Regions from separate parts of the Neisseria musculi genome, predicted to be linked through region 1. Evidence: predicted binding sites of a transcription regulator. Region 1 holds the regulator's gene; each other region holds the start of a gene.
What was found. Region 1 encodes FNR, which switches genes on or off when oxygen is low (the NO sensors DNR and NnrR bind a similar motif). Its sites were predicted from a motif close to TTGATNNNNATCAA; they were not measured.

Region 1 (4,263 bases):
GATTGTTATACAACGGGCGCAGAGCGTAGCCGCTGCAAATCACCAATATACAGGCCACTGTTGTAAACGGCGGCAAATCGGATATATCAGTTTGCACTATAAAGAAACGGAGGGCAAACTGTCAATACACAACTGCCCGCGCACAACGGCAAAGACCCGCTTCCCATTTCTAAATCATGCCGAAAAATCAAGCCCGTGTCATTCATTGGCAAGCAAAACAACATTTATACGCCAATCCCGTTGCACATAAACAACAATCAGCACCACTCTGCACTCATGACTGTTCAATATCAATAAAAGATTGTTTATTAAAAAACAAAAACTTTAAGCCCTTCAGTGGGGCAACCGGGCAGATTTTGCCAAAATGTGCTAAATTGGCAGCCCTTTGTCGTACAGAATCCACAAGCTCCGCCGCTTGGTTTTTCTTGGCTTTTTTAAGATGAAATTACAGCAATTACGCTACGCACTCGAAGTTTACCGCCACAATCTGAATGTGTCTGAAGCTGCCGAGGCTCTGTTTACATCGCAACCCGGCATTTCCAAGCAAATCAGACTGCTGGAAGAAGAATTGGGAATACAGATTTTTATCCGCAGCGGTAAGCGCGTAGTTTCGGTTTCCCAGCCCGGCAAAGTGGTTTTGGAACTGTCCGAGCGGATTTTGCACGATGTGCAGAATATTAAAAATATCGGCAGTGAGTTTACCGGACACGACAGCGGCCCGCTGACCATCGCCACCACCCACACGCAGGCACGCTATGCGTTGCCTGCCATTGTGGCTGAATTTGTGCAGCGTTACCCCAAAGTGCGCCTGACCATCAAGCAGGGCAGCCCTGATACACTTGCCCAAATGGTGCTAAGCGGCAACGCCGACTTTGCCATTGCCACCGAAACATCGGAGGAAAGCGGCGAATTGAGAAAACTGTCCTGCGAAACATGGACATATGCGGCAATCGTACCGGACGGCCACCCGCTCTTGGACTGCCGCCATCCGCTGACAATTGAAGATTTGGCAGCTTTTCCGCTGGTAACTTATGAATTTGCCCTTAACCACAACAACAATATCGCCCGTGCATTCCAAAAGGCCCGGCTGGATTTGCCCGCTGTGGCTTTATCTTCGGCCGATACAGATGTGTTGAAAACCTATGTACGGCTGGGCTTGGGCGTAGGCTTAATGGCAAAAATGGCTTATGACGGTAAAACAGACGGGGATTTGCACCTAATCGATGCATCGCACTTGTTCGAGCCTTCCCACACCTACATCGCGCTGCGGCCTGATACTTATCTGCGCGGCTATACCTATGAATTCATTAATTTGTTCTCCCCCAAACTAACCCGTATGCAGATAGATAAAATATTATACGCGCCGATTGAAGAAGATTTTTCCATCTGAATCTTGATTGAACATATTGACTTGATTGAACATATTGAAAGGCAAAGGCCGTCTGAAACAGCATTTTTCAGACGGCCTGCTTTCTGTTAATGGTTGATTTCAAATGCCTATACGGCATGCTCGCAACCGGAAACCATTTTCTTCAGCACTTGCGGCTGTAAGATTTTAATGTGTTTGTGTTCGACCAAAATCAGCCCTTCGTGATGAAATTTCGACAGGGTGCGGCTGACGGTTTCCAGCTTCAGCCCCAAATAACTGCCGATTTCTTCGCGCGACATCCGCAAAATGAAGTCATTGGCAGCAAAACCGCGGGCATACAGACGACCGGAGAGATTGAGCAAAAAAGCCGCCAACCGCTCTTCGGCGCGCATATTTCCCAACAGCAGCATCACCCCCTGGTCACGCACGATTTCCCGGCTCATCAAGCGGAAAAAATGGTTTTGAAGGCTGGGAATATTCTGCCCCAATTCTTCCATATGCAGAAACGGAAGCTCGCACACCTCGCTGTCTTCCAACGCCACGGCATCGCAACTGTGGGTCTGCGTACAGATGCCGTCCATGCCGATCAGCTCGCCCGACATAAAAAAACCGGTTACCTGGTCGCGCCCGTCCTGACTGGCGATAGTGGTTTTGAAAAAGCCTGTACGAATGGCAAACAAAGAAGCAAAAGGCTCGCCTGCGCGAAAGAGATATTCGCCTTTTTTCAAACGGCGGCTTTGGCGGATAACGGTATCCAACTGGGCAAATTCGGTCGGCATCAACCCAACAGGCAGGCACAGTTCGCGCAAGGAACATGTTGAACACAGCGTTTTCATCTGATGCTGGGCAGTGTGTGCAGGCATGGCAGGCACCTTTTCTTCTAAGCAACTTCCATTTATCATTTATATAGTAGAGCCGCGACTTAAGGACTATTGACTCCGGTCAAGGCTTGTTTATGATAGTGCGGATATTCTATCAAACTACCTTTGATTTGCCTATCTACCCCCGAATCAAGAAAACCATTTAATGAAAATTATAAATATACATAACCACACCGAAACCGAATTCGACCGCAGGCTGATTGCCTCGCTGCCTTCCAGCGGCCCCCGCTACACTTCCTATCCAACTGCCGACCGCTTTCACGGCAGCTTTAGCGAAACCGATTATATAAAATCGCTTGAGGCGCGAAACGCAGGGGCCTTAAACAAGCCCTTGTCGCTTTATATCCACATTCCTTTCTGCAACACCATCTGCTATTACTGCGGCTGCAACAAAATCATCACGAAAGACAAATCCCGCGCCGATGCCTATATCGAATATCTCGAAAAAGAGATGGCGCTGCTCGCCCCGCATCTGAACGGCCGCCACCAGCTGGCCCAACTGCACTTCGGCGGAGGCACGCCCACGTTTTTGAGCGACGGCCAGTTGGAGCGCGTTTTTGCGATGATACGGCGTTATTTCGACTTGGTTCCCGGCGGGGAATATTCGATAGAAATCGACCCGCGCAAAGTCAGCCGTGAAACCGTACTGCATTTGGGCCGCTTGGGCTTCAACCGCATGAGTGTGGGCATTCAGGATTTCGACCCTAAAGTGCAACAAGCGGTCAACCGCGTGCAAACCGTTGAAGAAACACGCGAAGTGGTCGATGCTGCACGCGAAGCGGGCTTCAAATCAGTAAGCGTGGATTTGATTTACGGCCTGCCGCACCAGTCTATCGAAAGCATCAAGCCCACTCTCGAAACCGTGCTTTCGCTCGACCCCGACCGCCTGGCGCTCTACCACTATGCCCATCTGCCGCATATTTTCAAGCCGCAGCGCCGCATCGACACCGAAGCCGTGCCCGGCAGCGAAGAAAAACTCGATATTCTGCAATACGCCGTACAAACACTCACCGCACGCGGTTATGTGTTTATCGGCATGGATCATTTCGCCAAGCCCGGCGACGAGCTTTCACGCGCCTTGAAAGAAGGCCGTCTGCAACGCAATTTCCAGGGTTATTCCACTTATGCCGACTGCGATCTGATTGCCCTGGGTGTATCCTCTATCGGCAAAACCGCCAACACTTATGTGCAGAACGAGCGCGATATCGATGCTTACTATGCCGCCATCGATGCCGGCCGCCTGCCCGTGATGCGCGGCTACCGCCTCAACCAGGACGACTTATTGCGGCGCAACATCATTCAAGATCTGATGTGCCGTTTCACCTTAGATTTCCGAGTGTATGAACATATGTTCGGCATCTCGTTTGCCCATTATTTCCAAACCGAGCTGGCAGATTTGCGGCAGTTGGCCGAACTCGGCCTGCTGGCAGTCAAACCGCACGGCCTGCAGATTACGCCCAAAGGACGGTTCTTAATCCGCAACATTGCCATGGTGTTCGACTACCACTTGCGCCATAAAGAAACCACGGCGCAATATTCCAAAACGGTTTAGCAGCGTGTCGCAGGCAAAGTTGAACCGAGGTGGGTTTGCCAATAAAGCCGGGGCCGTCTGAAACCCGTGTTTGCCCGCTCCCTGTGTCCACTGCCGCATCGCGTGGCGCGGATATTGCCTGCACCTTGCCCAATAAGGTTTCAATGTGCGGTGCCGGCGCTGCATATTGTGCGGATACCGTTTTCCGGTTCTGCGCAATATCTCCCCCAATCCGATACAGACCGCTGTTTTTTTCAGACGGCCTAAGTTACAAGCCAATCCAATAAAATCAAGCACAACGCGATAAGCTGCAGGCTGCGCCGCAAAGCAAACCAACGCTGCCGTTATTTAAGCCGGCCGGCTTATTTTTGCAAAATTCCGGCCTTTCATAGCCCGCAAGCAGCACAAACTGCCGCTCCTGCCACCATGCCGTCATGGTGAACCCGCCCCCGTTTCCATTACGGTATTGCTGCACCCCGCGC
Region 2 (4,263 bases), 1.0 Mb from region 1:
CCGTACACATCGACAATCTGGTGCCCGTTGAAGGTGATGAAACCCATGCGCAGCTCGGGCTGGCCGCCCAAAGCCACCAATTTGCGTGAAACCATGGAACGCGCCATCGGAATCACTTCCACCGGCAGCGGAAATTTGCCCAAACGCGAAACGTATTTGCTTTCATCGGCAATACACACGAATTTGTCGGCAATGCTGGCCACGATTTTTTCGTTGAGATGCGCTCCGCCGCCGCCTTTAATCATTTGCAGCGAGTGGTTCACCTCATCGGCGCCGTCAATATAAAGCGACAGGTGCGACACTTCGTTCATCTGCACCTCGGGGATTTCGTAACGCGCCAGCATCTCCGAAGTGCCTTTCGAGGTGGAAACGGCGCCTTTGATTTTTTTGCCGCTTTTTGCCAACGCTTCGATAAACAGATTAACGGTGGTGCCGGTGCCGATGCCGATATATTCGTTTTCGTTTACAAGCTCTACGGCTTTTTCGGCAGCCATGCGTTTGAGTTCGTCTTGTGATGCCATGCTGTTTCTCTCCATCAGAAATGAAACGGGTTGAACATTATATAAGCCAAAATAAAAACGATACGGCACTGCCCCGGTGCAAAGAAAACGGCTTTGCAAGCCGCTGAAACGGCGGCAGAACCGGCTCCGTACGATGTTGCTGCCCTGAGGCTTCTGCGCTTGATACCGTTTTGATTTTGGTTTGCTGTCTGCAAACATGGTAACAGTTTTTACCCAACCGCGCAGTATCCGCTTTTTCAGACGGCCTGCAACAACACGGCGGCCTGCGCTGCTATGCCTTCCTGCCTGCCCAGATAGCCCAGTTTTTCGTTGGTTTTGCCTTTGATATTTACTGCTGTTTCGTCCAAACCCAAATCGGCGGCGAGATTGGCGCGCATGGCAGGAATATGCGGGGCGAGCTTGGGTTGCTGGGCGATAATGGTGCTGTCCACATTCACCACCCGCCAGCCTGCCGCCTGCACGCTTTGATAGGCTGCGCGCAGCAGCACGCGGCTGTCGGCATTTTCAAACTCGGCGGCGGTATCGGGAAAATGGCTGCCTATATCGCCCAAACCCGCCGCGCCCAACAGCGCATCGGTAACGGCGTGCAGCAGCGCATCGGCATCCGAATGGCCGAGCAGCCCTTTTTCAAACGGAATGGCCACGCCGCCGAGAATCAGCTTGCGGCCTTCGGTCAGTTGGTGGACATCATACCCCTGTCCGATGCGGATATTCATATCAATCAATCCTTTTTTTGTTTTCAGACGGCCTGAAAACGGTTAAACGGTAAAGCCGTTATTGTACACAAAACAAGGCTGGAACTTTGGTAAAAACACCATTTGCGGCGTATTTCTGCGTTGTGTGCTGCCCGCCCGTTTGCCTATCTTTGCCTGTCTATCTGATATGCCTGCGCTGCTGCGCCTTGAACTGCATCCGCATTTGGTGTGTTTACAAAGGCCGCAGGCCGTCTGAAAGTTTCAGACGGCCTCTAAAACGGGCTCAAGCCTTCAAACCGAGCTTGCTGCGGTAGGCGTAGAAATACACCGCCCCCACAAACACCGCACCGCCGATAGCATTGCCCAAATACACCGACACCATGTTCCAGCCGAACTGCACCCATGAAATATCGGCACCCGCCCAAATCGCGGCGGGAATCACAAACATATTGGCCACCACGTGCTGAAAGCCCACTAACACAAAAATCATCACCGGAAACCAAATGCCCAGAATCTTGCCTGAAAAGCTGTGCGCACCGTAGCAAAGCCAAACGCCCATACACACCATCCAGTTGCAGCCTATGCCTGACACCAGCGCGCGGCCGAAATCTGCAGCCACTTTGCTCTCGGCCGCCGAAATGGTTTTTTCCAACACTCCGCCTTCGGTCAAACCGACATAATGGCCGAAAAACCATGCGACAAAAAAAGCGCCCGCAAGGTTGGCCAGCGTAACAATCAGCCAGTTCCGCCCCCATTGCGCCAGAGAAATCCGCTTCGCCAGCCACGCCACCGGCACCACCATCATATTGCCGGTGATCAGTTCACCGCCGCCTATCAGAATGCACACCAGCCCGATGGGGAACACCGCCGCGCCGACAAACACTGCCAAACTGCCCCAATCGTGCGGCATCCCGCCCACCACGCGGATATAGGCCAGATAGCCCAGCGAAATATACATGCCGCCCAAAAAGCCCAAAATGCTTAAAGTGAAAGCACGCCCTTTTGCCTTCGCTACGCCTTTTTCAACCGTTGCCTGCAGAATCTGCTCCGGATACAAATCGCTCATATTGCTACCTGAAACGAGTAATTAAACAACGTTATTATAGCAATGTTTCAGACGGCCTCATTGATATAGCTCACCCATTTTGTAAGTTAATTACATTTAGCCTGCCGCCATGCTTTGGCGCGGCAAATGTTTGCACCATATTGCAAAACAAAGCCTTAATGCGCAGCCTTATTGTGTTATGACGGTTTTTTGCAGAGCTTTGCCGTGAATCAAACTTCAAGCACAAGTTCTCTTTGCACGCTTGTCCGCCACAGAATTTTAAAACATAATAGCCACAGTGTTTTTTGTGTTTTATTACATCAAGCATAATAATATTACACACAGGCCTGTGCCGAACCACTTACCGGAAAAACAGAAGTTTAACAAGGCGTTGCCGCCCCTTATCCGGCTCGGAAACGCTTTCATTGGCTGCCGGCTCCTTCAGGCAGCTTTTGTCAGAGGCAATTCTTTTAATTTTCAAAAGAAAAGGACGCTTTATGAGCCAATCCAAACTTCTTTTTTGGTCGGTTACGGTGGCGCTGGCAGGTTTTCTGTTCGGTTTCGACACCGTTGTGATTTCGGGTGCCGAAAAATCCCTTTCCGAAATGTGGGGGCATTACACCTTGTTCGGCAGTGCTTCCCTCTTTCACGGCAATGTGGTGATGGCCTCCGCCCTGTGGGGCACGGTAATCGGGGCTCTGTTCGGCGGCTGGCCCAGCAATGCGCTGGGCCGGAAAAAAACCTTGATTATTATCGGCATACTCTACACCGTATCCGCAATCGGCTCGGCATTGGTTTCCGACCCGTGGTCATTTGCCTTCTTCCGCTTTATCGGCGGTTTGGGTGTCGGTGCCTCCACCATCGCCGCCCCCGCCTATGTGTCTGAAATTGCTCCTGCCGACAAACGCGGCCGCTTGGTGGCCATGTATCAATTCAACATTGTATTCGGCATTTTAGCGGCATTTTTATCCAACTATGCCTTTGCCAAGATGGGGTTGGGCGACACGGCATGGCGCTGGATGGTCGGCATCGAAGCCCTGCCGGCTCTGATTTACACCTTAATGGTCTGTACCGTTCCGATGTCGCCGCGCTGGCTGATGATGAAGGGCCGCTTCAGCGAAGCCCGCGAAGTGCTGCAAAAAATCGACCCCGGGCGTGATATCGACAGTGTGATCGAAGCGGGCAGGGAAGATGCCGCACACGGCAGCGAAAGCATTTGGCAGCCTAAATACCGCTTTATCGTTCTGCTGGCTTTTCTGATTGCCTTTTTCAACCAATTTTCAGGCATTAACGCTTTTCTGTATTACGCGCCGCGCATCTTTGAAATTGCGGGTTTGGGGAAAAATGCCGCCCTGCTCAACAGCGTGGGCGTAGGCTTGGTTAATTTGGTATTCACCTTGACCGGCTTGGTGTTGATCGACAAACTCGGCCGCCGCACTTTAATGTATATCTGCTCTTTCGGCTATATTATTTCGCTCGGGTTGATTTCTTTGGCATTTTCGCAAAATTGGAGCGGGCAGATTGTTCCTTTGTTGTTTTTCCTGTTTATTGCCGCCCATGCTGTCGGCCAAGGTGCCGTGATTTGGGTGTTTATTTCGGAAATCTTTCCCAACCACCTGCGCGCGCAAGGCCAGTCGCTCGGCAGCTCTACCCACTGGGTGCTGGCGGCAGCCATTCCGGCCATGATTCCGTTTTTATTCGGCACCATCGGTGCCGGCGCCGTATTTATGATTTTCACCGGCATGATGGTATTGCAGCTTTTGTTCGTTATCTTTCTGATGCCCGAAACAAAAGGCGTGCCGCTGGAGGAATTGTCTAAATCGTTAATCAAGGAAGATTCATGATGAAAGTAACCAGTTTCGGCGAAGTATTGTGGGACGACTTTCCCAGCGGGAAAGTACTCGGCGGCGCGCCGCTTAATGTCTTGGTCCGCCTGTGCTCGCTCGGTGCCGACACTGCCATGATCAGCAGCCGGGGCGATGATGCAGACGGCGAAGAGCTT
Region 3 (4,263 bases), 720 kb from region 1:
GCATAGTGCTGCAAGCGGTACAGCAAGCGGCGGCGGCGGCGGGGCGGCTGTTTCCGCTGAGTTTGGCCAGTGAGGGATCGTGCCAAATCGGCGGTAATATTGCCTGCAATGCGGGCGGATTGAATGTGTTGCGCTACGGAACCATGCGCGATTTGGTATTGGGATTGGAAGTGGTGTTGCCAAACGGAGAGTTGGTGCAGCATTTGCATCCGTTGCATAAAAATACCACCGGCTATGATTTGCGGCATTTGTTTATCGGCAGCGAGGGCACATTGGGTGTGGTAACGGGGGCGGTGCTGAAACTGTTTGCGTTGCCGAAAACCGTTGAAACCGTGTGGGTAGGCGTGGATTCGATAGAGCAAGCGGTGGCGTTGCTCACGTTGGTGCAGGGTGTTTTTGCCGAACGGTTGTGCAGTTTCGAACTGGCCGGCCGTTTTGCCTTGGCGTTGTCGTCCGATTTCAGCCGTATCGGCAAGCCGGTAGACGCATCGTGGCATATTTTGCTGGAGTTGGCCGATTCGATGGAAAGCGGCAGTTTGGGCGAAGAGCTGGCAGAGCTTTTGTTGGCACACGGTTTTGGCAATGCTGTAGCGGCGCAGTCCGAAACCGAGCGCCGGGTCTTGTGGACGCTTCGGGAAAATATTTCGGCAGCGCAGCGCAATTTGGGTGCGAGCATCAAACACGACATCGCCGTGCCGATTGCGCGGGCGGCAGAGTTTGTGGCCGGTTGTGAAAGTGCGCTTCAGACGGCTTTCCCGGGCATCAAGATTGTGGTATTCGGCCATTTGGGCGACGGCAGCCTGCATTACAATACCTTCCTGCCCGGCGTGTCGGACAACGGTGTGTATGAATATGAAGACGCGGTGAATACTGTGGTGTATGAAAACGTGCTGGCCTGCGGCGGCACGGTGGCGGCGGAGCACGGTATCGGTATGGTGAAAAAACAATGGCTGCCGAGCGTGCGCAGCGCGGCGGAAATCGCGCTGATGCGGGCGGTGAAAGCGGAGCTTGATCCGCACAATATTATGAATCCGGGGAAACTGTTGCCGTAATTTTGTTTCAGACGGCCTGATACTTTTGCAAGATTCATTTGGGCCGTCTGAAAGATTCCGCTACCGCCATTCCCGCGCTGGCAGGACGCCGGCCTTAAAACCATCAATTACTTTATTTCAATAACTGACAAACAACGACCGGATTCCCGCCTGCGCGGGAATGACGGGACTTAAGCGTTTCAGACGGCATTTTAAGGGTATTTTTGCAAAAGCCCCGGCCTGGACGGCAGAGGCTTTTGCTGTTAGATAGTTTTAACAAGGGGTTTTTGGCGTGGGGGAAGGCTGTCGGCACATCGATATAGAGTGCGGCTAAGCCGTGCAGACGAGGCTGTATGTTGTCGTGTTGCAGAATCCGCTGCCGCCCTGGGGGCTGTTTTGATACGGGTCGGGGTTGTTAGAGAATTGTAATAAAGTGTGGGTATGATCCTAGGCGGCAGGCAGATTGGCACCCGCCGTTTTATCGGAATAGGGCGTCCCTTCGTTTTCGGCAGCAGGAAGCAAGCCGCAGACAGGGTAAGACAACATGGGGTCGGCTCCGTTGCCGCTTCAGCAGCCTTGCCAAACCGTTCTCTTTGCTTTTTTGGCTGAGACTCAGCAATACCGCAACAGAAATCAAGCGGGCTCACTATAATGGTATGGCGGTGAAAGATTCAGTTGTCTTGGCCGGCCATGCAACAGGCCGTCTGAAAAAGTGTTCAGACGGCCTGTTTTCGGCAAAATCAAATAATTTTACGCCTGTTTGAAAGAAGATAATAGTGCTCTGGAAGAGGCCGGGTTTGACTACATTTTATTACCTGATTTATATCAAAAAGTAATTTTATTTCAACTAAATCGTAACGCGGCTGCTGCAAATAAGTGCTATGCTTCAACTGCTCAGATACCGTATTCTTTTTCTTATCGTTTGAAAAATAAGGAGTTTTAAAATGGCTTCCACCGCACAGGAACGCCCCGCTGCTTGGGCCGGTTTTAAAGCCGGCGAGTGGGAAAACAGTATTAATGTACGTGATTTTATTCAAAAAAACTACACGCCTTATGAAGGTAATGCCGATTTTTTAGCACCTGCCACCGAAGCCACCACCAAATTGTGGGCAGAAGTGATGGAGGGTATCAAGGTGGAAAACCGTACCCATGAGCCTTACAAAATCGATGCCCAAGTGGTTTCCGGCATCACCAGCCACCAGCCGGGCTATATTGATAAAGCGTTGGAAACCGTGGTGGGTTTGCAAACCGATGAGCCGTTAAAGCGCTCTATCATGCCTTTCGGCGGTTTGAAAATGGTGCAGGATTCCTGCAATATTTACCGCGTGGAGCTTAATCCTGCGGTAACCGAAGTTTTCACCAAATACCGCAAAACACACAATCAGGGTGTGTTTGACGTTTATACCCCCGATATCCGCCGCTGCCGCAAATCAGGCGTGCTGACCGGCCTGCCCGATGCTTACGGCCGGGGCCGCATCATCGGCGATTACCGCCGCGTGGCATTGTATGGCATCGACCGCTTGATGACCGACAAAGTAGCGCAGTTCGATTCGCTGCAACCCGATTTGGAAGCCGGTAAAAATTTGGAAGAAGTTATCCGCCGCCGCGAAGAAATCAATGACCAATATAAAGCCTTGGGTCAAATGAAAGAAATGGCCGCCGGCTACGGCTTCGATATTTCCGGCCCCGCTAAAAACGCCCGTGAGGCCGTGCAGTGGACGTATTTTGCCTACCTGGCTGCGGTGAAATCGCAAAACGGCGCCGCCATGTCGTTTGGCCGTGTGGCAACTTTTTTGGATATCTTCATCGAACGCGACTTGCAAAACGGCACATTAACCGAAGTCGAAGCGCAGGAATTGATCGATCATTTGGTGATGAAACTGCGCATGGTGCGCTTTTTGCGCACGCCCGAATACGACCAATTGTTTTCCGGCGACCCGATTTGGGCCACCGAATCCATCGGCGGTATGGGCTTGGACGGCCGCACGCTGGTAACCAAAAACAGCTTCCGTTTCCTGCACACCCTGTATAACATGGGCCCCTCGCCCGAGCCGAACATTACTGTGTTGTGGTCGGAACAGCTGCCCGAGGGCTTCAAGCATTTCTGCGCCAAAGTATCCATCGACACTTCGTCTATCCAATACGAAAACGATGATTTGATGCGCCCCGATTTCAACAGCGATGATTATGCGATTGCCTGCTGCGTGAGCCCGATGGTGGTCGGCAAGCATATGCAGTTTTTCGGTGCACGCGCCAATTTGGCCAAAACCCTGTTATACGCAATCAACGGCGGTGTGGACGAAAAATCTAAAGAGCAGGTCGGCCCCAAAACAGAGCCGATTCTAGATGAAGTGCTGGATTTCGACACTGTGATGACGAGAATGGACAGCTTTATGGATTGGCTGGCCACGCAATATGTTACCGCGCTGAACATCATCCACTACATGCACGACAAATACTCGTATGAAGCCGCGCTGATGGCACTGCACGACCGCGATATCAAACGCACCATGGCCTGCGGTATTGCCGGTTTGTCGGTAGCTGCCGACTCGCTTTCCGCCATTAAATACGCCAAAGTCAAACCCGTGCGCGATGAAAACAACATTGCTGTCGATTTTGAAATCGAAGGCGAATACCCGCAGTTCGGCAACAACGATGACCGTGTCGATGACATTGCCTGCGATTTGGTGGAACGCTTCATGCGCAAAGTGGCCACCCACCCGATGTACCGCAACGCGATTCCGACCCAATCCGTGCTCACCATCACTTCCAATGTGGTTTACGGCAAAAAAACCGGCAACACGCCCGACGGCCGCCGCGCAGGTGCACCTTTCGGTCCTGGCGCCAATCCCATGCACGGCCGCGATGTGAACGGCGCGGTGGCTTCGCTCAGCTCGGTAGCCAAACTGCCGTTCGAGTTCGCCAAAGACGGTATTTCCTATACCTTCTCGATTGTGCCGGGCGCATTGGGTAAAGACGAGCAATCCCGCGAACGCAACCTTGCAGGCCTGATGGACGGTTATTTCCACCACGAAGCAGGAGAGGTAGAAGGCGGCCAACACCTGAACGTGAACGTACTCAACCGCGAAACCCTGCTGGATGCGATGGAGCATCCGGAAAAATACCCGCAGCTCACCATCCGCGTATCAGGCTACGCCGTGCGCTTCAACTCGCTGACCCGCGAGCAGCAGCAAGACGTGATTACCCGCACTTTCACCGCCAATATGTAGTT

Region 2: the regulator FNR is predicted to act here: its motif matches at 2,482-2,495, upstream of H7A79_RS07730 (formate/nitrite transporter family protein).
Region 3: the regulator FNR is predicted to act here: its motif matches at 1,847-1,860, upstream of pflB (formate C-acetyltransferase).

What each region holds. Positions count from the first base shown of each region.
Region 1 covers NZ_CP060414.2:2,492,371-2,496,633, reverse strand. The annotation lists gene H7A79_RS12885 (CysB family HTH-type transcriptional regulator) at 440-1,390, shown strand; gene fnr (fumarate/nitrate reduction transcriptional regulator Fnr) at 1,498-2,232, opposite strand; gene hemN (oxygen-independent coproporphyrinogen III oxidase) at 2,396-3,802, shown strand.
Region 2 covers NZ_CP060414.2:1,458,142-1,462,404, reverse strand. The annotation lists gene rpiA (ribose-5-phosphate isomerase RpiA) at 1-521, opposite strand, end outside; gene ispF (2-C-methyl-D-erythritol 2,4-cyclodiphosphate synthase) at 758-1,237, opposite strand; partial or broken gene H7A79_RS07735 (lipoprotein signal peptidase) at 1,340-1,472, shown strand; gene H7A79_RS07730 (formate/nitrite transporter family protein) at 1,500-2,282, opposite strand; gene H7A79_RS07725 (sugar porter family MFS transporter) at 2,759-4,105, shown strand; gene H7A79_RS07720 (carbohydrate kinase family protein) at 4,105-4,263, shown strand, end outside.
Region 3 covers NZ_CP060414.2:281,609-285,871, forward strand. The annotation lists gene H7A79_RS01320 (FAD-binding oxidoreductase) at 1-1,052, shown strand, start outside; gene pflB (formate C-acetyltransferase) at 1,976-4,261, shown strand.